4 regions of the Salipiger sp. PrR007 genome follow, and region 1 is predicted to be linked to each of the others. Evidence: riboswitches for the same ligand, from Rfam matches in the RefSeq annotation. Region 1 holds a riboswitch; each other region holds the start of a gene.
The links. Region 1 has a riboswitch for cobalamin ahead of G0Q01_RS04100 (ABC transporter substrate-binding protein). Riboswitches for the same ligand answer to the same signal wherever they lie in the genome.
Positions count from the first base shown of each region.

Region 1 (5,791 bases):
GGGATCACCAGCCCGACGAAGCCCACGGCCCCGACGATGCTGACAACGCAGGCGGTGAGAAGTGCGGTAAGTCCCAGAAGCTCGACGCGCACACGCGCGACATCGACCCCGAGCGAGGCGGCCGCATCCTCGCCGAAGGCGAAGGCATCGAGCGCCCGCGCCCGGTAGAGGCAGACAGACAGCCCCACGAGCAACACGGGCAGGGCCAGGCCGGCATCCGGCCAGCGCACACCGCCAAGGCTGCCAAGCAGCCAGAACATGATGCCACGGGTCTGCTCGGCGCTGGCCGAGGAGGTGACGATGAAGGATGTGGCGGCATTGAACAGCTGCGAGCCGGCGATGCCGGCAAGGATGACCCTCTCGGCACCGCGGCCCGCGCCGAAAGACAGCACCGCCACAAAGCCAAAGGCGAGGAGCGCCCCCGCCATGGCCCCGGCCGAAACCGTGACGGCCCCGGCACCGAGCGCGAGTACGATGACCAGCACCGCGCCGGTCGAGGCGCCGGCCGAAATCCCAAGCAGGTAGGGCTCGGCGAGCGGGTTGCGCAGCAGCGCCTGCAGCACCACGCCGCAGATCGCCAGAGAGGCTCCGGCGCACATGGCGACCACCGCCCGGCTCAGCCGGTAGTGCCAGACGATCCCCTCGCGGATCGGATCGACCGGAAGGTCGAGCCCGAAGAGTCGGTTGGCCAGCGTGGACAGGGCCTCGCGCGGGGTCACGCTGATCTCGCCGAAGAGAACCGCGCAGCAGGTCGCGAGGGTGAGGGCGACGCCACCGGCAAGCACGAAGGACCCCAGCCCCGTCAGAGGGCCGGAGCGGGTCCGGCGCGAAACGCTCACCGCGTAAGACCGATGTCTTTCAGGCCCGTCGAAAGGACCTCGACCCCGTCGACGGCCCGAAGCGTTGGGTTCATCGAATGCGCGGGCATCTCGATCAGATGTCCCGCACGCACCGCGCGCAGCTGGCTGGCAACCGGATCGCTTTCCAGGAACGCGCGTTTCGCGCCCACGTCGTCGCCGGGGAGGTTGCGCCGCTCCATGGTGCCCAGCACGATTACATCCGGATCGAGCTCTGAAATCGTCTCCCAGCCAACCAGCGGCCATTCCTCGTCCGAGGTGATCACGTTGCGCACCCCCACAACTTCGGAAATCCATGCCGGGGCTCCGAACCGCCCGGCCACATAGGCTTCGCCGGCGATCTCGGGCGACGAGAACCAGTAGAGCACCGAGACGTCCCTTGCCTGCAGCGCTGCCGCACCCGCCGTTGCCGCCTCGATCCGGGCGGCATTGGCAGCAACCAGGTCAGCCCCCCGCGCCGGCACGCCGAAGATCTGGGCCAGTTCGGTGATCTCCCGGTTCAGCAGATCGTCGCTCCAGGCCTGCGCGCGGGCGCCGTCGCCGCTGCCCGCAACGAAGTCGCTCTTGGCGCATTCCGCAGGCGAGACATAGGTGCTGATGCCGAAATCGTCGAACTGGGCGAAGGTGCCAACCCGGGCCTGATCCGGGGCGATGTCGTTGATCCACTGCGCCGCGACGAAATCGGGGCGGGCTTTCAGCACGGCCTCGAAACCGGGCGAGTTGTCGGCGATGCGCGGCACGGCTTGCCCCGCGTCGACCAGCGGCGCTGGTAGCGGCGCGAGCCAGATGGCGGTCCCGACGATATGCTCGGCGAGGCCGAGCGAGAGCAGGATCTCCGTCGTGCCTTGGCCGATCGAGACCACGCGCTCGGGCGGCTTGGCATAGGTCGTCACACGGTCGCAGTTGGGGATCTGCAACGGGTAGTCGGTCGATTCAGCAAATGTGGTTTCAGGAATGGGCAGCAAGGCGCAGCACAGCAGCGCAAGGCCGCGGAGGCGGCCCGAGGTTGCAAGAAACATCAATATCCTTTCCCGGACACCCCGTCCGGTCGGTTGCGCAGGTGACGCCCCCGCGGGATCGCGGGGCCGGAACGGCAGGTCTCCTGACTTGCGGCCATGGTCCCGAAACCGCCTTCCCGCGCCGTTTGGCGCAGTGGCTTCGCCCGGAGGGGCGGGTGGCTCGGAACGGACGCTTACAGTTGCGGGGGCAGTCCCGGAGTCCGCGGCCCAAGGCCGCGTCACCGGGTTCCCTTTTCATCCCGGATGGGAACCGTTCGCGGCGAACCTCGGGGCGGCGCCGTGCTTTGTCAAGTTGCCATGCTCGCATCGGCCCGGCGTATCGGGGTCGCCCTGCATCCCGGCCGGGCAGTGAAGCGAAAGCCCTCGGTCGGCGGTCTTTGCCACCAGCGCCGGATCGTGGCTGACCAGCATGATGGCGCAGCCGTCGCGCTCGGCGGTGTCCACAAGCAGGCTGATGACCTCTGCCTGGGTGATCGGATCAAGCCGCGAGGTCGGCTCATCGGCAAAGATGAAGGCCGGGCGCACCAGCAGCAGGCGCAGGATCGCCAGTCGCTGCAACTCCCCGCCCGAGACCTCGCCCGGCTTGCGACCCAGCAGCACTGGGGCAAGGCCGAGGCGCTCCATGTGGTGCTCGATCTGCCGCGGGTCCTGCCCATGCAGCCGCGCCACATCGCTCAGCGTGCGCTGAAGGCTCTGGTGCCGCGGAAAGGCCGCGACGGGATCCTGATACAGCTTCTGGTAGGCGCGCGCCCGAGATGCAGTGCGGGTGACGCGCCCGGCGGAGGGGCGGTGCAGCCCGAGCAGCACATCCCCCAGCGTCGATTTCCCACAGCCCGAGGGCCCAGTGATCCCGAAGATCTGCCCCGCGGCGATATCCAGCGACACATCACGGAAAAGCTCCCGGTCGCCGCGGGTCGCGGCGAGCCCCTCGGCCCGAACCACGCTGCTGCCCGCGGGCGCGGGCGCGCGCTTTTGCCATGTCTCGGGGTCCGCCGCGATCAGCCGGGCGGTGTAGTCGGATCTTGGCGCGGCAAGGACATCGGCGGTGGGGCCGGTCTCGACCACGCGGCCCTTGCGCAGCACGATGATCTGCCCACCGACCCGCCGCGCCAGCGCAAGATCGTGGGTGATGACGATCAGCCCGCCGCCGCTGCCGACCTCTGCCATCAGCAACTCGGCCACATCGTCGCGGCGCGCGGCATCAAGCCCCTTGGTCGGCTCATCGGCGATGACGATCCGCGCACCCCCGGCCCGCGCCGCGGCGATGGCCACACGCTGCGCCATGCCGCCGGAGAGTTCATGCGGCAGTTTTGCTCCGGCGCCCTGAAGCCCCAGCGCTGCCAGATCGTCACCGGCGCGGGTGCGGGCTTCGGCGGCGCTCAGGCCGCGCACCAGTTGATGCGCCTCGGCGACCTGCCGCGCGGCGGGCATCAGCGGGTCCAGCGACAGCCACGGCTCCTGCGGCAGCACCGCGATCTGCCGCCCCCAGAGGCCGCGGAACTCGCGCGGCCGCGCGGCGCTGATCCGTCGCCCACCGATCTCGACCTCGCCCCGCGCCGAGAGGCTCTCGGGCAGCGTGCCCATGATTGCCTGCGCAAACAGGCTCTTGCCCGAGCCGGTCTCGCCGAGGATCACCAGCGGCACCCCCGGCTCCAGCGTGATCGACAGCGGCTCGACAAGCTGCGTGCCGCCGTCGTGGATGCAGATGTCCTTTGCGCTCAGAAGGGTCATGTCTCGCGGCTCCCGGCCAGAAGGGTGAGGCCCAGCAGCAGGCCGAAGGTGGCAATCACCGGCGCAAGCAGCGCATGCGGCGCCTCCTGCCAGTAGGGCATGAGCTCGACCATCATCAGGCCAAGCTCGGGCGTGGGCGCGCGCATGCCGACGCTGACAAAGCCGAGCGCGGCGATGCCCATGATGGCCGTCGCCATGCCGAAGGCCCCCGCCGTCAGCATCATCGGGGCGATCTCCGGCCAGAGGTGCCGGCGGAAGACGTAGACCGGACCAAAGCCCAGAAGCCGCGTCGCCTGCACCGCCGGGGAAGCCAGCGTGTCGCGCACCGCGGCGCGGGTGAGGCGGAAGAACTCGACCCAGAGCACCAGCGACAGGCCTAGCCAGAAGCCGGTAGCGGTCGAGGGCATGATCGCCAGCACGATGAGCACCAGCAACAGGCCGGGCAGCGCCAGCAGCGCATCGGCGAGCGTGGTCAGCACGCGGTCGGTCCAGCCGCTCCGCGCCGCGGCGAGCGTGCCCAGCGTCAGGCCCAAGGCTCCGGCGGTGGCAACCGCCGCCAGAGCGATCAGCGGCGAGAGCCGCAACGCATCGGCCAGACGGTGATAGATCGATCGGCCCAGATGGTCATAGCCCAATGGCGCGCCCGCCTCGGGGCCGGCCAATGCCTTGAGCAGGGATTGAGCGAAGGGATCGCCCGGCACCAGCACCGGGCCGAGGATGGCGAAGGCCAGCGCCAGCGCCACCAGCGCGGCGCCAAGGCTGCGCGCCCAAGGAAAGCCCGCGCGAGCTGCGGGAGGATGCGCGATGCTCGTCATGCCAGCCCCCTCGGGTCGAGTTTGCGGGTCATCGCATCGACACCGGCGTTCACCAGCACGAAGCCCAGCCCCAGCACCAGCGCGGTGGCCTGCACCATCGGCACGTCGCGGGCAAAGATCGCATGCACCAGCGCGTGGCCGATGCCGGGCCAGCCGAAGACCGACTCGACAATGACCACGCCCTCGACCAGCGTGACGAATTGCAGCCCAAGGTAGGTCACCAGCGGCACCGCGACGTTGCGCAGCCCGTGGCGCAGCAGCACCTGGCGGCGCGACAGCCCCTTCCACTCGGCAAAGCGCCAGAACGGCATGGCCGCGATGCGCGCCATGGCATCGCGGGCGATCCGCGCGTTCACCGCGGCAAGGCCAAGCGCGAGGGTGACGGTCGGCAGGATGAAATGCCGCGCCGCGCCGTGTCCGGCGGCGGGCAGAAGGCCGAGCCCGACCGACAGCAGCAGGATCAGCACCAGCGCCAGCAGGAACTGCGGCACCGCCCGCAGCCCCGTCGAGAGCACCAGCAGCCCCCGGTCGAGCAGGCCGCCGGGCCGCAGCCCGGCGAGGATGCCGAGCGGCGGGCCGATCAGCAGCGACAGCGCCAGCGCCGCAACGGCAAGCTGCAGCGAGGCGCCAAGCTGGTGGACCACCTCGTCCATCACCGGCGCGCCCGAGACCAGCGAGTTGCCGAAGTCCAGCCGGGCCAGATCGCCAAGCCAGCGCAGCAGCGCCGGAAGCGCCGGCCCGTCGAGCGCCAGCTCCTCGCGCACCGCATCGGCGGCGGCGGCGTCGACATTGTCATATCCGTAGCGGTGCGACGCGATGCGCCAGGCCATGTCGCCGGGCAACGCGCGCATCATGGCGAATGTGGCGGTGCCGATCAGCCCCGCCACCAGCCCCGCCTGGATGATCCGCGAGATCAGTGACTTCATTCAGTCCGCTCCAGATCCTGCAGGCCAAAGCTGCGCTCGTAGGGATCGATGGTGACGCCGCTAAGATCGGTCGCTGCCGCGAGCGTCTGCTGGTACCACGCGATCGGGATCACCGGCAGCTCGGCTTGCAGGATCTCGGCGGCATGGGTGCGGTCCGCGTCATCGCCGTCGCCGCGCGCAATGCCCGAGACCAGCTCCACGAACTCCGGGTTGTCCCAATTCATCGCGCCCCAATCGCCGGTCGGCACGAAGTCGGACATGACCGTGCCGATGGGATCGGGGATCAGCGAGAAGTTCCGCGCGATCAGCCCCAGGTCGAGCGAGCCATCCTGATGCCCCGCGGGGATCTCCGAGGAGTTGGTGGAATTGATCGTCAGCGCGACGCCGATCTGCCGGAACTGCTGTTCGAGCACCGCCGACACCAGCGGCAGTTCGGGACGGTC
Region 1 is NZ_JAAGOZ010000012.1:28,775-34,565, reverse strand. It holds gene G0Q01_RS04105 (iron ABC transporter permease) at 1-806, opposite strand, end outside; gene G0Q01_RS04100 (ABC transporter substrate-binding protein) at 836-1,876, opposite strand; cobalamin riboswitch at 1,947-2,131, opposite strand; gene G0Q01_RS04095 (ABC transporter ATP-binding protein) at 2,111-3,607, opposite strand; gene G0Q01_RS04090 (ABC transporter permease) at 3,604-4,422, opposite strand; gene G0Q01_RS04085 (ABC transporter permease) at 4,419-5,348, opposite strand; gene G0Q01_RS04080 (ABC transporter substrate-binding protein) at 5,345-5,791, opposite strand, start outside.

Region 2 (5,791 bases), on a different contig from region 1:
GAATACGGCATCCGCGCCAACTGCGTGGCGCCGGGTCCGGTGCGCACCAAGCTGGCCATGGCGGTGCATTCGCCCGAGATCATCGCGGCCTATCACGACGCCATCCCGCTCAATCGCTATGGCTCGGAGGATGAGATCGCCTCGGTGATCGTCTTCCTCTGCTCGGACAAGGCGAGCTACGTGACCGGGCAGACTATTGCCTCGGACGGCGGCTTCCAGTCGACCGGGGTGGGCCTTCCGGCGCTGCGGGTCTAACGCGCGCGGTTCAGGAACAGGCGGATCCAGCGGAAGACCAGCATCAGCGCCAGCGTGGTGGCGATCAGCCCGATCAAGTCGCCCACCGCGTAGATCGCCACGACCGCCACCGAGTCGTCGGGCAGGATATGCCCCGAGAACACCAGCGACTGGCCCGCGGAGTTGATCACCGAGGCCAGCGCCCCTGCCAGCAGCAGCCACTTCCAGTGAATTTGCGCCCGCTGCCCGGCGTAGACGCGCCGCCCGGCCAGCGCCATGGCCTCGAAGGCGAGGGGCGCCGAGGCCGCCCCCACGGCGATGGACAGCAGGATCAGCGGCTGGGTCGGGGTGCTGATCTCCGCCGGCGTGAAGAGGGCCTCCGACAGGAAGGCGCCCAGAAACAGCGGCAAGAAGGCCCGCTTGCCGAGCAGCCAGGTCGAGAGCACCCGCACGCCATGCGGCAGGTAGGCCAGGCTGGCAAAGATGGTGAGCTCCGGCATGAGCCGCGACTGCATCGGGGTGATCAGAAGCGCGGTCAGGCCGTGTGCGAGGACATAGGCCAGGATCACCACGGAGAAGTTCTGCAGGACCGTCATGTCGGGCGCGCGCGGGGCAGGGGCTCAGCTCAGCGGCAGCGGCGCGCCGACAAGGTCGCTCCGCACGACGTAGGCCCGCGCCTTGGTGTCCGCCGCCCGTTCCAGGAGCCCGCGGTCGAGAAGGGTGCGGATGGCCCGGTAGAAGGTCGCCTGCGCGGAGGAGCGGACCAGCGCATGGTCGCGGATCTGCTCGGAGCTGATCACGTCGCCGGGCCGCTCGCAAAGTCCATGCGCGGCAAGGAGCACGTCGCGTTCCAGGCGGCTGAGATCTTCGAGACCGACATCGCGTTCGAGCTGGCGCAGCATCTCGCGAAGCTGAAGGATGGAGCTGAGTTTGTTCATGGCAGCAAGTCTTTGCGCAGCGCGGCCATGGGGTCAAGAAATGTCACAGGTCGCCGCCCAGTTAACTTTATCAATTTGATAATCTCTTGGAGTCAGGTGAGCTCCGTGCTACGCAACCGACGTGGCGTTAGGTCAAGAGTGCCTTTTTGACGAGTATCCGTGAGTGGTGGCGCCGCAGCTCATTTGAGAACCTTTCGCCTTGGTGCTTTCCGGCACCAAGGCTTTTCGTTTCGGGCTTCCGGGGACGAAGGGCCGGGATCCGGTCGTCGGACACGCAGGCGTCAGTCTGCGCCGTCCGTGGAGGCACGGCGCAGCAGGTAGGTGTCCATGATCCAGCCATGCTTGGCCCGCGCCGTCTGCCGCAGGGCGATGATCTCCTGCGCGACCTCGGCCAGCGGGCCGGAGCGGAGGATCTGCGCCGGGCTGCCGAGGTAGGCGCCCCACCAGATGTGCAGTCCCTCGGCAGGGAGCCCCGCGAAGCTGCATTCCCCGTCGAGCATCACCACCACGGTCTCCTCGCCCGCGGGCCAGCCCCGCGCGCGGAGGCGCCGCCCGGTGGTGAGTTTCACCGCGCCGTTCACGCTGTTGAGCGGGATCGCATGGGCGGCGGTCAGCGCCTGGATCGCGGTGATGCCGGGGACCACCCGCAGCCTTGGGGGCGGCTGGAGGCGCCCGGCGATGCGCAGCGTGCTGTCGTAGAGAGCCGGATCCCCCCAGACCAGCAAGGCGACCGGCCCCTCCGGCGCGCCGTGCAGCGCCGCGATCCAGCGCCGGGCGATCTCGTCGTGCCAGGCGGCGACGCGCTCGGCATAGGGGAGCGTCGGATCGCGCACGGGGTAGGTGAAGGTGCGGATCTCGGCGTTTGTGCCCGCGGCCTCGAGGATCACCTGGCGCAGCGCCCGGAGGTCGTCTTTCGCCTCGCCCTTCAGCGGCAGCAGGATGACGGCCGCGTCGCGCAGCGCCTGTACCCCCTCGAGGGTCACATGGCCGGGGCTGCCGGTGCCGATGCCGACAAGCCAGAGGTCCTGGATCATGGAGCTTTCCTTGCGGTGGGTGCCCGGCCCCGTTCTGGGGACCGGGCGCCTGGTCAGGCGGTATAGAGCCTTGGCGCGAAGAGCCGGCCGAGCCCGGTGTCGCGCAGCGATTTCGCGGCGGCGAGCGCGGCGAGATCGGCCAGCGGCTCGATCAGCAGCACCAGCATGTAGGCGCCGCCGAAGGTCAGCACCGCGCCGAAGGTCTCGGCCGAGATACCCTGGCCGTAGAAGACCCAGAAGGTGACCCAGGCGACGACCCCGGCCTGGAACACACCCGAGAGCTTCAGCACGTCGGCATAGCGCAGGTCCACATAGGCCGTGTCCGCGGGCACCACACGACGGGCGAGCGCCGCGGTTGCGAAGAGCGGCACCAGAAGCGTGGTGACATTGACGAAGTACATCGGCAGGTCGCTGGGCGCGAAGAACAGCCCCTGAACAAGCAGACCCAGCGCCAGACCCATCGCGGCGGGTGCGGCGCCGAGCAGCAGGAAGAGCGTCGAGCCGAGGATGAAATGCACCTCAGAGACACCCACCGGGAAGTGCGGCAGCACCTCGAAGAAGACGAAGGTGCCCACGGCGGCCATCAGCGTGCGCGCGGCAAGCGAAACGAGGTTGCTGCGCGCCGCGTCCTCTGCGGCGAGCTTGGCGGTATAGCCGGCGGCGCCTGCCGCGGTGACGGCGGCAAAGGCCAGTTTGGCGCCGTCGACGACGCCGGGTTCGATATGCATGATATTTCCTTTACGTGTGGCTGCCCCACCGGCAGCGAAATTGCCCATGAGGGCGGGAAAGGGGGTCGCATGGCAGGTCTCCTGACTCGCAGATCGTCGCGCCTCGGCCCTTCCCGGCATGCCTGCCAGTGGATCTTCCTCGGCGCTCCTCGCTTACAGTTGCGGGGGCAGTCCGGGCCTCTCACCCGGTTCCCTTGCGTCCCGTGCGGGACACCATGCGGGGTCGGCTCAGCGCCGGGCTTTGGTCTGGATGCGCGCCTCCTCTTCGGCTTGTGCGCGGGGGGCAGACGGCTCCTCCGCCGAGATCAGGTGAAAGAAGGTTCCCGTGACCTGCCCGCGCCGCGAGCCGGTCTCGGCCACCGGGGCGCCATCGGCATCGGCGACCTCGGCCAGCGGCGGGTCGGGTTGCTGCAAGATGGTGGAGTAATGGAACTCATGGCCGCGCAGCGCCGCCCCGGCGTCGAAGCCCGGCATCGGCGCGCGCAGCACCGCGCGGCGATAGCCCAAGTGGAACTTGCGGGTCTCATAGCTGGTGACGAGGCCCAGCAGGCCCGCCATTTCGTGCCGCGTGCCGCCTTTGTCGATCAGCCCCGCGCCAAGGGCCATGTAGCCGCCGCACTCGCCGTGGACCGGGCGCGTCTCGGCATGGCGGCGCAACCCGGCGCGGAAGGTCTCGGCGGCGGCGAGCCGCCCGGCGTGCAGTTCGGGGTAGCCTCCGGGCAGCCAGACCAGATCGGCCCCGGCGGCGGGCGGCTCATCGGCGATCGGAGAGAACGGCAGGACCTCGGCCCCGGCGGCGCGCCAGCCTTCGAGAAGGTGCGGATAGGTGAAGGAAAAGGCCGCGTCCTGCGCCAGCGCGATGCGCTGCGCCGGGGGCCTGGGCAGGGCCGGCGTTGCGCCGGGCAACGGCCCGCCCGCAGCAGCGGTGCGGAGCGCGGCAAGGTCGACATGCTCGCGCAGGAAGGCGGCGTACCCGGCGATGGCGGCTTCGAGGTCCGGATGCTCCACGGCCTGGATGAGCCCGAGGTGCCGCTCCGGCAGGGTCAGGTCGCCGCGCCGGGGCAGCACGCCGAGCACCGGCAGCCCGGCGCGCTCCATGCCGAGCCGCGTGAGCCGCTCGTGGCGGGGCGAGGCGACGCGGTTGAGAATCACCCCGGCGAAGGGCAGATCGGGCATGTACTGCCGGAACCCCAGCGCCGTTGCGGCGGCGGATTGCGCCTGCCCGCCCACGTCGAGCACCAGCACAACCGGCCAGCCCATCGCCCGCGCCGTCTCGGCGCTGCTGCCAAAGCCCTGCTGGCCGCGCGTCGCGACCCCGTCGTAGAGCCCCATCGAGCCCTCGGCGAGGCAGATGTCCGCCCCCGCCGCCTGCGCCGCGATCGCCTGCCAGAGGTGTGGTCCCATGGCCCAGCCGTCGAGGTTGAAGCTTAGCCGCCCGCTGGCAGCGCGGTGGAAGGCCGGGTCGATGTAGTCGGGGCCGGACTTGAAGGGCTGAACCGCCAAGCCGTCCTCGGCCAGCGCCCGCAGCAGGCCCAGCATCACCGTGGTCTTGCCGGTGCCCGACGAGGGCGCCGAGACCAGAAGTCCGGGAACCTCAGCCATCGATCTGCGCCTCCTGCTCGGGGGTCCAGCCACTCCACGGGCTCTCGGCGCTTTGCGGGCGGTGGCGGCGGTCGTAGTCCACCGCATAGAGGCAGCTCTCTTCAAAGCCCTCGCCCGCCAGCGCCGGTCCGACAAGGATGAGCGCGGTGCGGGTGATGCCCGCGCCGAGCTTGTCCTCGATGTCCGACAGCGTGCCGCGCAGGATCACCTCGTCCGGCCAACTGGCGCGGTAGACCACGGCGACGGGGCAGTCCGCGCCATAGGCGGGGGAGAGATCGGCAACCACCCGCGCGATGTTCTGGATCGACAGGTGGATCGCGAGCGTCGCGCCGGTGGCGGCGAAATTGGCCAGCGTCTCGCCCTCGGGCATCGACGAGGCCCGGCCCGGCGTGCGGGTCAGCACCACCGATTGCGCGAGGCCCGGCAGGGTCAGCTCGGCGCCGAGCGCGGCTGCGGCGGCGGCGAAGGCAGGCACGCCGGGGGTGACCGAGACCGGGATGCCGAGCGCCTTCAGCCGGCGCATCTGCTCGCCCATCGCTGACCAGACCGAGAGATCCCCCGAATGCAGCCGCGCCACGTCGTGGCCCGCGTCATGGGCGAGGCGGATCTCGGCGATGATCTGGTCGAGGTCCAGCGGCGCGGTGTTGACGATCCGCGCGCCGGGGGGGCAATGGCCAAGGATCGCCTCGGGGACCAGCGAGCCGGCGTAGAGGCAGACCGGGCAGCGCGCGATGATGTCGCGGCCGCGCAGGGTCAGCAGGTCGGGCGCGCCGGGGCCGGCGCCGATGAAGTGAACGGTCATGGATCGGGTCCTTCTGCCAGCGCGCAGCTGGCCATGCGGTCAGAGGAAATGACGCGCGCGCCAAGCAGACGTGCGCCCGGCCCGGCGGCGGCGAGGGCGGCGGCCTCGGCGACCGAGCCGGTGGCGCGTTCGGCGCGCACGCGGGGGGAGTCGGTTGCCGTGCCCTGCGCGGAGAGCTGGCAGGCCGGGACGCCAGCGACCGGCAGGCCGAGAGATCCGGCCAGGGCACGCAGGGCGGGGGCGTCTGCCTTGTCCTTGGCCGTGGCGAGACAGCCCGCCTCCCGCCCGGCGCGGGCCCGGTCATAGGCGTCGCGCAGGCTGGAGGCGCCCGCGCCCTGCCGGAATCCGAAGCCCGCGACGATCATGTGACGTGGCTCCATTGCACGATGGGATAGGCCGCCTTCCAGCCGCGTTTCGGGCCGAGGGGCTGGGCGGACGACAGTTCGATGCGCA
Region 2 is NZ_JAAGOZ010000014.1:105,851-111,641, reverse strand. It holds gene G0Q01_RS05735 (SDR family NAD(P)-dependent oxidoreductase) at 1-255, shown strand, start outside; gene G0Q01_RS05730 (hypothetical protein) at 252-830, opposite strand; gene G0Q01_RS05725 (hypothetical protein) at 855-1,172, opposite strand; gene cobF (precorrin-6A synthase (deacetylating)) at 1,454-2,206, opposite strand; gene G0Q01_RS05715 (energy-coupling factor ABC transporter permease) at 2,260-2,934, opposite strand; cobalamin riboswitch at 2,988-3,167, opposite strand; gene G0Q01_RS05710 (cobyrinate a,c-diamide synthase) at 3,163-4,536, opposite strand; gene cobM (precorrin-4 C(11)-methyltransferase) at 4,529-5,338, opposite strand; gene G0Q01_RS05700 (cobalamin biosynthesis protein) at 5,335-5,703, opposite strand; gene cbiE (precorrin-6y C5,15-methyltransferase (decarboxylating) subunit CbiE) at 5,700-5,791, opposite strand, start outside.
Region 2: linked by a shared signal. The riboswitch ahead of G0Q01_RS05715 (energy-coupling factor ABC transporter permease) and the one ahead of G0Q01_RS04100 (ABC transporter substrate-binding protein) in region 1 are both predicted to bind cobalamin.

Region 3 (5,791 bases), on a different contig from region 1:
CGACGCCCTCGTCGGAGCCGTAATGGACGTGCTCGCGGGCCAGGTAGCCATGCAGGTTCATCTGGCCGAGACCGATCGCGCGGCTTTCGTCGTTGCCGCGGCGGATCGAAGGCACGCTGTCGATCGCCGACATTTCCGACACGGCGGTGAGCGCGCGGATCGCGGTCTCGATCGAGGCGCCGAAGTCCGGGCCGTCCATGGTCTTGGCGATGTTCAACGAGCCGAGGTTGCACGAGATGTCGGTGCCCAGCTTCGAGTAGCTCAGGTCGTCGTTGAACTCCGACGCCTCGGCCACCTGCAGGATCTCCGAGCAGAGGTTCGACATGGTGATGCGCCCGTCGACCGGGTTGGCTTCGTTCACCGTGTCCTCGAACATGATGTAGGGATAGCCGCTCTCGAACTGGATCTCGGCCAGCGTCTGGAAGAAGGCGCGGGCGTTGATCTTGGTCTTGCGGATGCGCTTGTCCTCGACCATCTCCTCGTATTTCTCGGTGACCGAGATTTCGGAGAAGGGCACGCCGTAGACCTTCTGCACGTCATGCGGCGAGAAGAGATACATCGGCTCGTTACGCTTGGCGAGCTCGAAGGTCACGTCGGGGATCACCACGCCAAGGCTGAGGGTCTTGATACGGATCTTCTCGTCGGCGTTCTCGCGCTTGGTGTCGAGGAACTTGAGGATGTCGGGGTGGTGCGCGTTTAGATAGACCGCGCCCGCGCCCTGACGCGCACCCAGCTGGTTGGCATAGGAGAAGCTGTCTTCGAGCAGCTTCATCACCGGGATGACGCCAGAGGACTGGTTCTCGATGCCCTTGATCGGCGCGCCGGCCTCGCGGATGTTGGTCAGCATCAGGGCGACGCCGCCGCCGCGCTTGGACAGCTGCAGCGACGAGTTGATCGCCCGGCCGATGCTTTCCATGTTGTCTTCGATGCGCAGCAGGAAGCAGGAGATCAGCTCGCCCCGACTCTTCTTGCCGGCGTTGAGGAAGGTCGGCGTGGCGGGCTGGAAGCGGCCCGAGAGGATCTCTTCCATGAACGACATCGCCAGCGCCTCGTCGCCGCGTGCCAACGCCAGGGCCACCATGACGACGCGGTCCTCGTAGCGCTCGAGGAAGCGTTTCCCGTCACGCGTCTTCAGCGTGTAGGAGGTGTAATACTTGAACGCGCCGAGAAAGGTCGGGAAGCGGAACTTCTTGGCAAAGGCCGCGTCCCAGATCTTCTGCAGGAAGGCGGGCGGGTATTGCTCGAGCACCTCCGCCTCGTAATAGCCTTCCTCGACGAGGTAGCCGAGCTTTTCCGTCAGCGAGTGGAAGAACACGGTGTTCTGGTTCACGTGCTGAAGGAAATACTGCCGCGCCGCCATCCGGTCGGCCTCGAAGCGGATATTGCCGTCCGCATCGTAGAGGTTCAGCATGGCGTTGAGCGCGTGGTAGTCCAGCGTCTCGTTCAGGCGGTCAAGCATGGGGTCCCCCAGAAAGCGTCGAGCCCGTCGTTGACGCGGGCGAAATCCTTGGTCGTTCCCGCCAGCTCAAACGAGTAGAGCAGGGGGACATTGCATTTTTGCGCGATGACGCGGCCGGCGAGCGCGAAGGTCTCGCCGAAGTTGCGATTGCCGCTGGCGATCACGCCGCGCAGCAGCGCGCGGCGGGACGGGTCGTTGAGAAAGCGGATCACCTGCTTCGGCACCGCGCCGCGACCTTCGCCGTCGGCATAGGTCGGGCAGATCAGCACAAAGGGATCGCGCGGATCGGGCGTCAGTTCCTTGGGCGACACCGGGATGCGCAGCGCCGCCCGGCCGAGGCTGGCGACGAAGCGCGCGGTGTTGCCGCTGGCAGAGGAGAAGAAGACGAGCCCCGACATGGTCGATCCCTTGTTGCCGATCCCGCCGCGATCAGCTCGCGAGGCGGGCGATCAGGTCCGGACGGAAGCCCGACCAGTGGTCTTCGCCAAAGGTCACGACGGGGGCCTGGCGGTAGCCGAGCTCGGTGACCAGCGACATGGCCGCGTCGTCCTCGGTGAGGTCGATCACGTTGTAGTCCAGCCCCTTGGCATCGAGCGCGCGGGTGGTGGCAGTGCACTGCACGCAGGCGGGTTTCGAATAGACGGTGATCATGCTCTTGCGTCCTCAGCTGCGAAGGCGGGGACGCGTCACCGCGCAGGCCTTGTGCCTGACGCGGTCCTCGCACGCCCCGAACCCTCCGTTCGTGGTCATTCTGTCAGGCCTTCGGCAGGTCTCCTGGCTTGGCGGGTCGTGGGTCCGGCCGCGCCTTCCCGGGATGTCCCAGTGGCTCATTGGGCCTTCACTCGCCGCTTACAGTTGCGGGGGCAGCACCGGTGTTACACCGGTTTCCCTCTTAGCGCCGCGCCGGGCCGTCGCCCGACTCGATGAACCGAAAAGCAACTATATCTAGAACAGGATGCAGGTCATGCGTCAATATCCTGTTGTGCGAGCCCGACTTCAAAAAAATTCTGCAGCCTCTGTGTGCAGCAAGTCGGCCACGGTGGACACCCTTGGAGCGGGCGTTTGCAAGGGGTTGCGCGGGCCATGCATTCTCGACAACTCGGCCCTGCAGGAATGTGCGTTGCCCGGGCCAGGGAGGGCCCCTAAATGTGCCCCTGTCGACGCGGCAACGCGTTCAAGGATTTTTTCGGGGTGTTTCTCCTCCTCCCTCAGCCCCGGAAATCGGCGGCGGCCCTTCTCCTCCTCCCTTGGGGCCGCCGCATCCTCCCTTCCTCCACAAGCTTCCTGATAGGCGCGCGCCGCCAAGCGATCTGGCTTTCGCCCGCCCGCGCGCATATGCAGACATCACGCACCGTCAGTTCAGCCCTGCAGGAGGTCCGCATGTCCCATATCGTTCTCGTCGCCACCGGTGGCACAATTGCCTCCTATGCCAAGACCGAGGGCGGGGCCGTCACCGCCGGGCTGAGCGGCGACAGGCTGCTCGAAAGCCTGCACGCACCACTGCCTGGGATCACCGTCGAGGTCGACAACATCGAGGCCGCGGGCAGCAACGCGCTGACGCTCGAGACGATTTACAAGCTCTGCCGCCACATCGACGCGCGACTGGCCGAGCCCGGGGTCGATGGCGTCGTCGTCACCCATGGTACCGATACCATGGAGGAGAGCGCCTTTCTCGCGCGGCTGCTGGTCAGGTCCGATAAGCCAGTGGTCTTCACCGGCGCACAGCGCCACGCGGGCCAACCCGATACCGACGGGCCACGCAACATGCACGACGCGCTGCTCTGCGCGGCGGCGCCCGATCTGACCGGCGTGGGCGCGGTCATCGTCTTCGAGGGCGAGATCCATGGCGCGCGCTACGTCAGCAAGGTGCACAGCTCGCGCGTGGACACCTTCCGCTCGAACGGCCATGGCAAGCTGGGCGAGATCGACGAGGGCGAGGTGCATCTCTACACGCGCCCGGCGCGCCCGCGCGAGGTGATCGACGCGCCGTCGCTGGACCCGAACGTCGAGCTTATCGCGCTCGGGCTCGGCAGCACGCCGCGCTACCTCGAATGGTGTGCCTCGAACGGCGTCTCGGGCGTGGTGATCGAGGCCTTCGGGCGCGGCAATGCCCCCAAGGGCTTTGCCGAGGTCTGCCGCAAGCTCGTCGCGGCGGGCATCCCGGTGATCCTTGCCACCCGCTGTCCCGAGGGGCGGACCCGGGCCATCTACGGCGCCGACAGCGGCGGCGTGACGATGGTCGAGGCAGGGGCGATCCTGTCCGGTGATCTCAGCGCCGCCAAGGCTCGCCTGCTGCTCGCCGCGCTGCTGCCGCTGCTGCCCGAGCGGGCAGGGCGGATGGAGGCTATCGCCGAGGCACTCGCGAAGGTCTGAGCCTCGGCCTCACGGGACGGCGGCTCCGCCGCGACGTCCGTGCCCGCCGAAACTGGCGCTGCGGTTTTTCGGAGCAGGGAGACTGCTGCCCCGGCCCTGGGGGACCGGGATGAATTTGTGAGATTTCAGAATCCTCTTTCGGAGCGCGACGGACCGCCGCAGGCGCAAGGTCAGCGGCTACGAATCACCTGACCCAGCCGCGCCCTCTGGTTAGACTGCCGATGCAGGAGGGACCTCGGCGGCGGCACCGGCTGGACCAACGGCCCGCGTTTTCGCCCGCTGCCCTGCCTTGTCCCGCGCAAGGATGCTCATCCTATGGGAGAACTGACATGGACGGAAACGACGTCGATACCGGGGGAAAATGCCCGGTGATGCACGGCGGTCTGACCGAGAGCGGAACCTCGGTCACCAGCTGGTGGCCCAAGAGCCTGAACCTCGACATTCTGAGCCAGCACGATTTCAAGACCAACCCGATGGGGCCGGACTTCGATTACCGTGAAGAGCTGAAATCGCTCGACGTGGAGGCGCTGAAGGACGACCTGCGCGCCCTTATGAAGGACAGCCAGGAGTGGTGGCCCGCCGACTGGGGCTCCTACGTCGGCATGTTCGCCCGCGTCGCCTGGCACGCCGCAGGCTCCTACCGCCTCGCCGACGGTCGCGGCGGGGCCGGCACCGGCAACCAGCGCTTCGCGCCGCTGAACAGCTGGCCCGACAACGTCAACACCGACAAGGGCCGCCGCCTGCTGTGGCCGATCAAGAAGAAATACGGCAACAAGATTTCCTGGGCCGACCTGATGATCCTCTCGGGCACGATTGCCTATGAGGTCGCGGGCCTGAAGACCTTCGGATTCGCCTTTGGCCGCGAAGACATCTGGCACCCGGAAAAGGACGTCTACTGGGGCGCCGAGAAGGAATGGCTCGCGCCGTCCGATGGCCGCTACGGCGACCTGGCCGATCCGGCGACCATGGAGAACCCGCTCGCCGCGGTGCAAATGGGCCTGATATACGTGAACCCCGAGGGGGTGAACGGCCAGCCCGACCCGCAGAAGACCGCCGAGCAGGTCCGTGAGACCTTCAAGCGCATGGCGATGGATGACGAGGAAACCGCGGCGCTCACCGCCGGCGGCCACACCATCGGCAAGTGCCACGGCAACGGCCTTGCGGAAAACCTCAGTCCCGACCCCGAGGGCGCCGGCCCGGAGTACCAGGGCATCGGCTGGATGAACACCAAGGGCCGTGGCATCGGCCGCGACACGATGGTGTCGGGCATCGAGGGCGCCTGGACGTCCAACCCTACGCAATGGGACATGGGCTGGTTCGACATGCTCTTCGGTCACGAGTGGGAGCTGAAGAAATCCCCCGCCGGGGCCTGGCAGTGGATGCCGGTGGACATCAAGCCAGAGGACATGCCCGCCGACGTCGAGGATCCCTCGATCAAGTGCATGCCGATCATGACCGATGCCGACATGGCGATGAAGGTCGACCCGATCTACAATGCGATCTGCCAGAAGTTCATGGCCGATCCGGAGTATTTCGCTGACACCTTCGCCCGCGCCTGGTTCAAGCTGACCCACCGCGATCTCGGGCCGAAAGCGCGCTACATCGGCCCCGACGTGCCAGCCGAGGATCTCATCTGGCAAGACCCGATCCCCGCAGGTGCCACAGGTTACGACGTGGCCGCGGTAAAGGCAAAGATCGCGGCTGCCGGGCTCACGGATGCCGAGATGATCTCTACCGCCTGGGACAGCGCCCGCACCTTCCGCGGCTCGGACATGCGCGGCGGTGCCAATGGCGCGCGCATCCGTCTTGCCCCGCAGAAGGACTGGGAGGGCAACGAGCCCGACCGCCTGGCCCGTGTGCTGTCGGCGCTAGAGCCGATCGCCGCCGAGACCGGCGCCTCGATCGCCGACGTGATCGTGCTGGCAGGCAACCTCGGGGTCGAGCGGGCAGCCAAGTCCG
Region 3 is NZ_JAAGOZ010000083.1:9,714-15,504, reverse strand. It holds gene nrdE (class 1b ribonucleoside-diphosphate reductase subunit alpha) at 1-1,459, opposite strand, end outside; gene nrdI (class Ib ribonucleoside-diphosphate reductase assembly flavoprotein NrdI) at 1,444-1,857, opposite strand; gene nrdH (glutaredoxin-like protein NrdH) at 1,889-2,110, opposite strand; cobalamin riboswitch at 2,206-2,407, opposite strand; gene G0Q01_RS23570 (asparaginase) at 2,840-3,832, shown strand; gene katG (catalase/peroxidase HPI) at 4,162-5,791, shown strand, end outside.
Region 3: linked by a shared signal. The riboswitch ahead of nrdH (glutaredoxin-like protein NrdH) and the one ahead of G0Q01_RS04100 (ABC transporter substrate-binding protein) in region 1 are both predicted to bind cobalamin.

Region 4 (5,791 bases), on a different contig from region 1:
CGGCGCCACAACCCGCACTGCGATGTCCGCGGCAAGCAGCATGGCCGCGCCGCCCGCCGCCGACGCCCAGAGCAGCGGCCCGGGCCGTCCACCGACGGCACCGCGCAGCAGGTGCGGCACCACCAGCCCGACGAAGCCGATCGCCCCCGCCACCGCGGTCCCCGCGCCCACGACGCAGGCGGTGCCGAACACCACGCGCATCCGAAGCCGCCCGAGGTCAATGCCCATCGAGGAGGCGGCGTCCTCGCCCAGCGTCAGCGCATCGAGCCCGCGCCCCACCCCGGCCAGCAGCAGCACGCCCAGGGCCATGAAGGGCAGCGCCAGCCAGACATGCAGCATCGAGCGGTCGGCGAGCGAGCCCATCATCCAGAAGACGATCTCGCTTGCGGCGAAGGGGTTGGGCGAAAGGTTCAGGACAAGCTGGGTCAGCGCCCCGGCCACCGCCGAAAGCGCCACCCCGGCCAGGATCAGCGTCAGCGTCTCTGCGCGCGGCCCGGCGAGCACGATGAGGATCAGCACGGCCACCACAGCGCCCGCCAGGGCGCTGAGGGGCAGCGCCAGCGCAAAGGCCGCCGACAGCCCGGTCTGGATCGCCAGCACCGCCCCGAGCGCTGCGCTGGCCGAGACGCCCAGCAATCCGGGCTCGGCCAGCGGGTTGCGCAGGTAGCCCTGCATCGCCGCCCCTGCCAGCCCCAGCGTGCCGCCGATCATCAGCGCCAGCAGCACCCGGGGCAGGCGGATCTCGCGCATCACCATGGGTAGTGGGCCGTCCCCGCCGAAGACCAGCGCGCGCAGGCTTTCGGGCAGGCTGACGTCCGCCGGGCCGAGCGACAGCGAGACCGCCGCCAGCGCCAGTACCAGCGGCAGGAGGATCGCGAGGGCGCGGGTCATTCGGTCTCCGTTTCGAGGGCTTTGCGAAACTCCGAGAGCTCCTCGATGGCCTGCAGCACGAAGGGTGTGCCGCAGATCCAGTCGGTTCCGGTGTTGGCGGTGGCAGCTTGGGCGGCGCGCAGTTGGCGGACGACGGGGTGCATCAGGATCTCCTCCGAGCGCGAGGCGCCGGGGTAGGGGCGGGCGGTGATCAGCGCCTCGGGCTGGGCCATGGCCAGCGCCTCGAGAGGCAGCTGACCGCCGCCCCGCGCCCCGGCGATATTGTCGAACCCGGCGGCGAGCAGGATCTCTCCCGCAAGCGTCTGGTCGCCGGTGGTGTAGCCATTGGCGTAGTAGAGCGCGGCAGAGGGGCGGCGGTCCACCTTTTCGCGGAGGGCGGCGAGGCGGGTCTCGAATTCGGCGATCAGCGCCTCGGCGCGCGCCTGCCGGCCCATCGCCTCGCCCAGCGTGCGCAGCCGCGCCGGCACGTCGGCGAGCGAGGTGGCGGGGGCAATCCGCTGCACCCGAGTTCCGAGCCGTTCGAGCATCTGCGCCGCCGCCTGCGCCGTATAGCTGCCGACGATCACGAGGTCCGGTTGCATCAGCCAGACTTCCTCGGCCTGCCCGTGGTTGACCGGGTAGGCCATCGCCGCATCGGCCATGGCCGAACTCATCGGGTCCCGGGCCAGCTTCGAGACCGAGAGCAACTGACCCGGGGCCGCGAGCAGCATCGCCAACTGGTCGGTGCAGAGGTTCATCGACACGACGCGCGCCGGAGCGTCCTGCGCGGTGGCCGGGGACAGGCCCATAGCCGCGAGCAGGGACAGTGGGATCAGCGCGCGCCGCAGCATCAGAAGCTCGCCCTTACGCCGAAATAGGCGGCGCGGTCCGAGGTGCCGTAGCCCTTCACCACCTGGTAGTCCTCGTCGAAGAGGTTCTCGACCCGCAGGTAGAGCTCGGCCTGATCGGTGAGGGCATAGCGCAGGTTCATGTTGGCGACGGTGTAATCGTCCAGCGGCTCGTCGGTATCCTCGAGGCCCGAGACATGCTGCACCGTCAGGCCGGCACGGAAGGCATCGGTCACATCGGCGTCGAGCGACAGCGACAGGTCGTGCAGCGGCACACGGGACAGACGGTCGCCGGTCTGCGCGTCCTTGCTGTCGGTCCAGGTGTAGGCGGCGGCAAGCGACAGCGCCTCGGACAGGTTCACCCCGCCGGTCAGTTCCACGCCCTGCGTCCAGCTGGTGCCGTCGATCTGCACGTAATTTGGGTAGTTGTAGTCAATGAGGTCGGTGATCTCGGTGCGGAAGAGGGTCGCGCCGAGGTAGCCCGCGCCGAAGCGCTGTTCGACGCCGAGCTCGTAGCTCACCGAGGTCTCGGGCTCGAGAACCGGGTTACCCGAGCCGGTTGAGTAGAGCTCGTAGGGAGAGGGCGCGCGGAAGCCCGTGCCGACGCTGGCACGCAGCGTGAGGTCGGGGTTCGGAAGGTAGGCCAGCGAGATTCGGCCCGTGGTCTTGCCGCCGAATTCGGAGTGGTCGTCGTGGCGCAGGGCGGTGACCAGTTCCAGCTTGTCGCTCAGGTGCCAGTCGGCCTGTGCCCAGATTCCGATGGTCGCGTAGTCGCCTTCGCTGTCACCCCATGCGCTGAGTACCTCGAACTCCTCGCGCATGTAATCGGCGCCGAAGGTGAGGGTAGCGGCGCCGAGTCCGGTCTGGCCCTCGTAGCCGAGACCGCGGCGCTGGCCGAGATAGTCAGTATCCGACCCCTCGTAGGTGTCGGTGCGGTCGGTCTCGAAGACCTGCGCCGAGAATTCGTGGCGGACGCCGCCGGTTTCCACGCGCGCGAAAGCCCGCGCGCCGTATTGCTCGCCCTCAACCTTCTCGTCGTGCGTGACGCCGTCCGTCGGGCCGAACTCGTCGTAATCGTGGCTGCTTTTTTCCCAGAAGGCCGCGCCGCCCAGGGTCACCGTGTCGGTCAGCGCGTAGTCGCCCGAGAAGCTAAGACGGGTGGCCTCGTGACCGTCGGCCTCGTCGTTGCCGTCGTCTTCGTCGGCGGCGGAATAGCCGTCGGTCTTGATGTAACTCAGCGACGAGGCGAAACTGCCGCGCGTGCCAAGGTAGCTGAGGTTGTAGCCCAGCTTGCGGGTGTCATAGCTGCCGTATTCGGCTTCGACGCTCTGGCTTAGCCCTTCCTCGGTGGCGCGGTTGGTGGTGATGTTCACCACGCCGCCGATCGCCTCGGAGCCGTAGAGCGCCGATTGCGAGCCCTTCAGCACCTCGATGCGACTGATGCCGCCGGTGGTCAGCGTGCCGAAGTCGTATTGGATCTGAGGCGCCGAGGTGTCGGTGACGTCGATACCATCGATGTAGACGCCAACATATCGGCTCGAGAGGCCGCGAATGCGCATGTAGGTGAGCCCGCCGATACCGCCGTTACGCGATACGCTGACGCCGGGCAGCCGCGCGAGGTGGTCGGCGAGCAGCGTCTCGCCGCTTTGCTCGAGGTCTTCCTTGGTGACCACCTCCACCGTCACCCCGCTGCGCGCAAGCTCGGTGCTTTCGCCGCGGTTGGCGCTGAGGGTCAGCGTGCCGAGGTCGGTGGCCTCCTGCGCGAAGGCGGTGCCCGTGAGGCCGAGCGTGGTGAGGGCGGTGGCTGTGAAGAGCGCTGCGCGCTGCGTTGGCTTCATGGTCCCTTTTCCGTTCTTTTCTTGTCGCCGGAAGGGAGTCCCCTGCCGCAGACGGTTAGCGTGATGCCACCTCTACGGAAGGTCCGTCGCCCGCGGCGCTCCCCGCGCCGGGACTGGGTGATCGGCTTCGGCAGGTCTCCTGACTCGCGGGTCATCGCTTGGCCGGGTCTTCCCGCCCCGAAAGGCAGTGACTTAGGTCCGGCGTCGCTCTCCGCCTACAGTTGCGGGGGCAGTCACGGAGTTGGGCAGGCCGCCCGCACCGCATTCCCTATTCACCGGGCAGCAAGCCGCCCGGAACCGAAGCAGGGACGGCATAGCGACTCGCCGCGCGTCGCGCAATGATCAGAAACGGTCGGACACCTTGAGGCGCGCGGGCTCAGCTCCGCAGCCCGTCCAGGACCGGCTGGCGCAGCACCACGGCGGCGGGCAGCAGGGACAGCAGCAGGGCGAGCGAGACGAAGCCGGCCAGCAGGTGCAGCTCGGTCCAGCCCGGCAGGGCCGAGATCGCGATGTCGGTGCGGGCGCTCAGCACGCGCGACAGCAGCCCCGCCGCGCCCCAGCCAACCGCCAGTCCGAGCAGCGCCCCCGCGAGCAGCAGCACCGCGCAGAAGGCCCAGACCGTGGCGAAGACGAAGCGCCGGGGCGCGCCGAGCGCGCGCAGCAGCGCGATCTGGCGGCGGAAGAGGCGGGTGAGGATGAAGAGCCCGGTGAGCACGCTCGCCGCCACCAGCCCCTGGGTGACCAGCGCCATCACCGACATCGCCTGGCGCACGTCGCCGATCACTCGGTAGAGCCGCGAAAGCACCGCGCCGGGGAAGAAGGCCATGGTTTCGCCGTCCCGGGTGAACTCGGAACGCAGCGCGTAATTGGCCCAGAGCTCCTGCGCTCGCACCACCACGGCGGGGGTGCCGGGAAAATACTCGGGATCGAAGGGCGGGCCGATCCGGGCCTCATTGTCCGGCGCGTGGCCGTTGGCGAGCCCGTGGATTTCCCAGACGTATTCGACCGGGATCAGGATCGCCCGATCCCAGGGCGTGCCGGTGGGCGCCATGCGGCCGACCACGGTGATGGCTGCGCCATGGTCGTGGTCGTGGGCCTCGTCGTGGTGAGTGTCTCCATCATGGTCCTCTGCCCCTACCGCCTCGTGGCTGCCGCCATGCGCCTCGGGATCGGCAGCGTCGCCGGTGCCATGCGCGGGGGTGAAGCCTGCGCCGATCTCCAGCGGCACCAGCGCGCCGATCACCGCCTCGGCGTGATCCTCCCAGAGCCGCCCCTCAATCCGGTCCTCGGAAAGATGGCGCAGGAAGTCCGCGGTCGTGCCGACCACCGGCGCGCTGCCGTAGCTGTCTCCGAACGCCAGCGGCGCGGCGATGGAGACCTGCGGGTGACCGGCGATCTCGGCGTAGGCGGTGCCCGAAACCAGCCCCATGTCCGAGGGCTGCAGGAAGACCGAGGCGAAGAGGGCAGTCAGCTCGCTGCCCGGCGCCGCGACGATGACGTCGAACTTGTCCGCCGCCTGCGCGGTGCCGCGGCGCAGCCCGCGCTCCTGCGCCAGCAGCCCGATGCCCATGCCGGTCGAGATTCCGATGAGCAGCACGAAGAGCCCCGTGCTCCAGCGAAAGCGCCCGAGAAAGCCGCGCAGCAGCGGCCAGGGGGCATAGCCGCGCAGGACGAGGAGCCCGGTGATGAGCGCGGGCAGAAGCAGGAGCGCCAGCAGCGCGACGTCCTGAGCCAGCGCCGGGAGGGAGTCCCATATCAGGCGCATGCGGCCCCCTCGTCGGCCAGCAGTTGCCCGCCAGAGATGGTCAGCACCCGGTCCATGCGCGCCAGCAGCGCCGCGTCGTGGCTGACTGCGATCAGCGTTGTGCCCTGGGTCCGGACGAGCTGCACGAGGTCGTCGATCAGCCGGTCCGCAGTGCCGCGGTCGAGGCTGGCAGTGGGCTCGTCGGCCAGCAGAACCGGGGCTTCGGCCGCCATGGCGCGGGCGATGGCGACGCGCTGGCGCTCGCCGCCGGAGAAGCTGGTGACGCCGCGGCCCATTTCGGTCAGCCCCAGCGCCGCGAGCCGGGCCTGCGCGCGGGTGCGCAGCGCCTCGCGTTCGGCACGGGGGCGAAAGAGCGCGGTCAGCGCGGCGTTGTCGAGCGCGCCAAGCTCTTCGAAGAGCATGAAATCCTGGAAGATCATGCCGATATTGGCAGCGCGGAAGCGGGCGCGGCCCTCGGGGGTGAGCGCCAG
Region 4 is NZ_JAAGOZ010000007.1:20,762-26,552, reverse strand. It holds gene G0Q01_RS00095 (iron ABC transporter permease) at 1-891, opposite strand, end outside; gene G0Q01_RS00090 (ABC transporter substrate-binding protein) at 888-1,721, opposite strand; gene G0Q01_RS00085 (TonB-dependent siderophore receptor) at 1,721-3,556, opposite strand; cobalamin riboswitch at 3,668-3,873, opposite strand; gene G0Q01_RS00080 (FtsX-like permease family protein) at 3,933-5,321, opposite strand; gene G0Q01_RS00075 (ABC transporter ATP-binding protein) at 5,312-5,791, opposite strand, start outside.
Region 4: linked by a shared signal. The riboswitch ahead of G0Q01_RS00085 (TonB-dependent siderophore receptor) and the one ahead of G0Q01_RS04100 (ABC transporter substrate-binding protein) in region 1 are both predicted to bind cobalamin.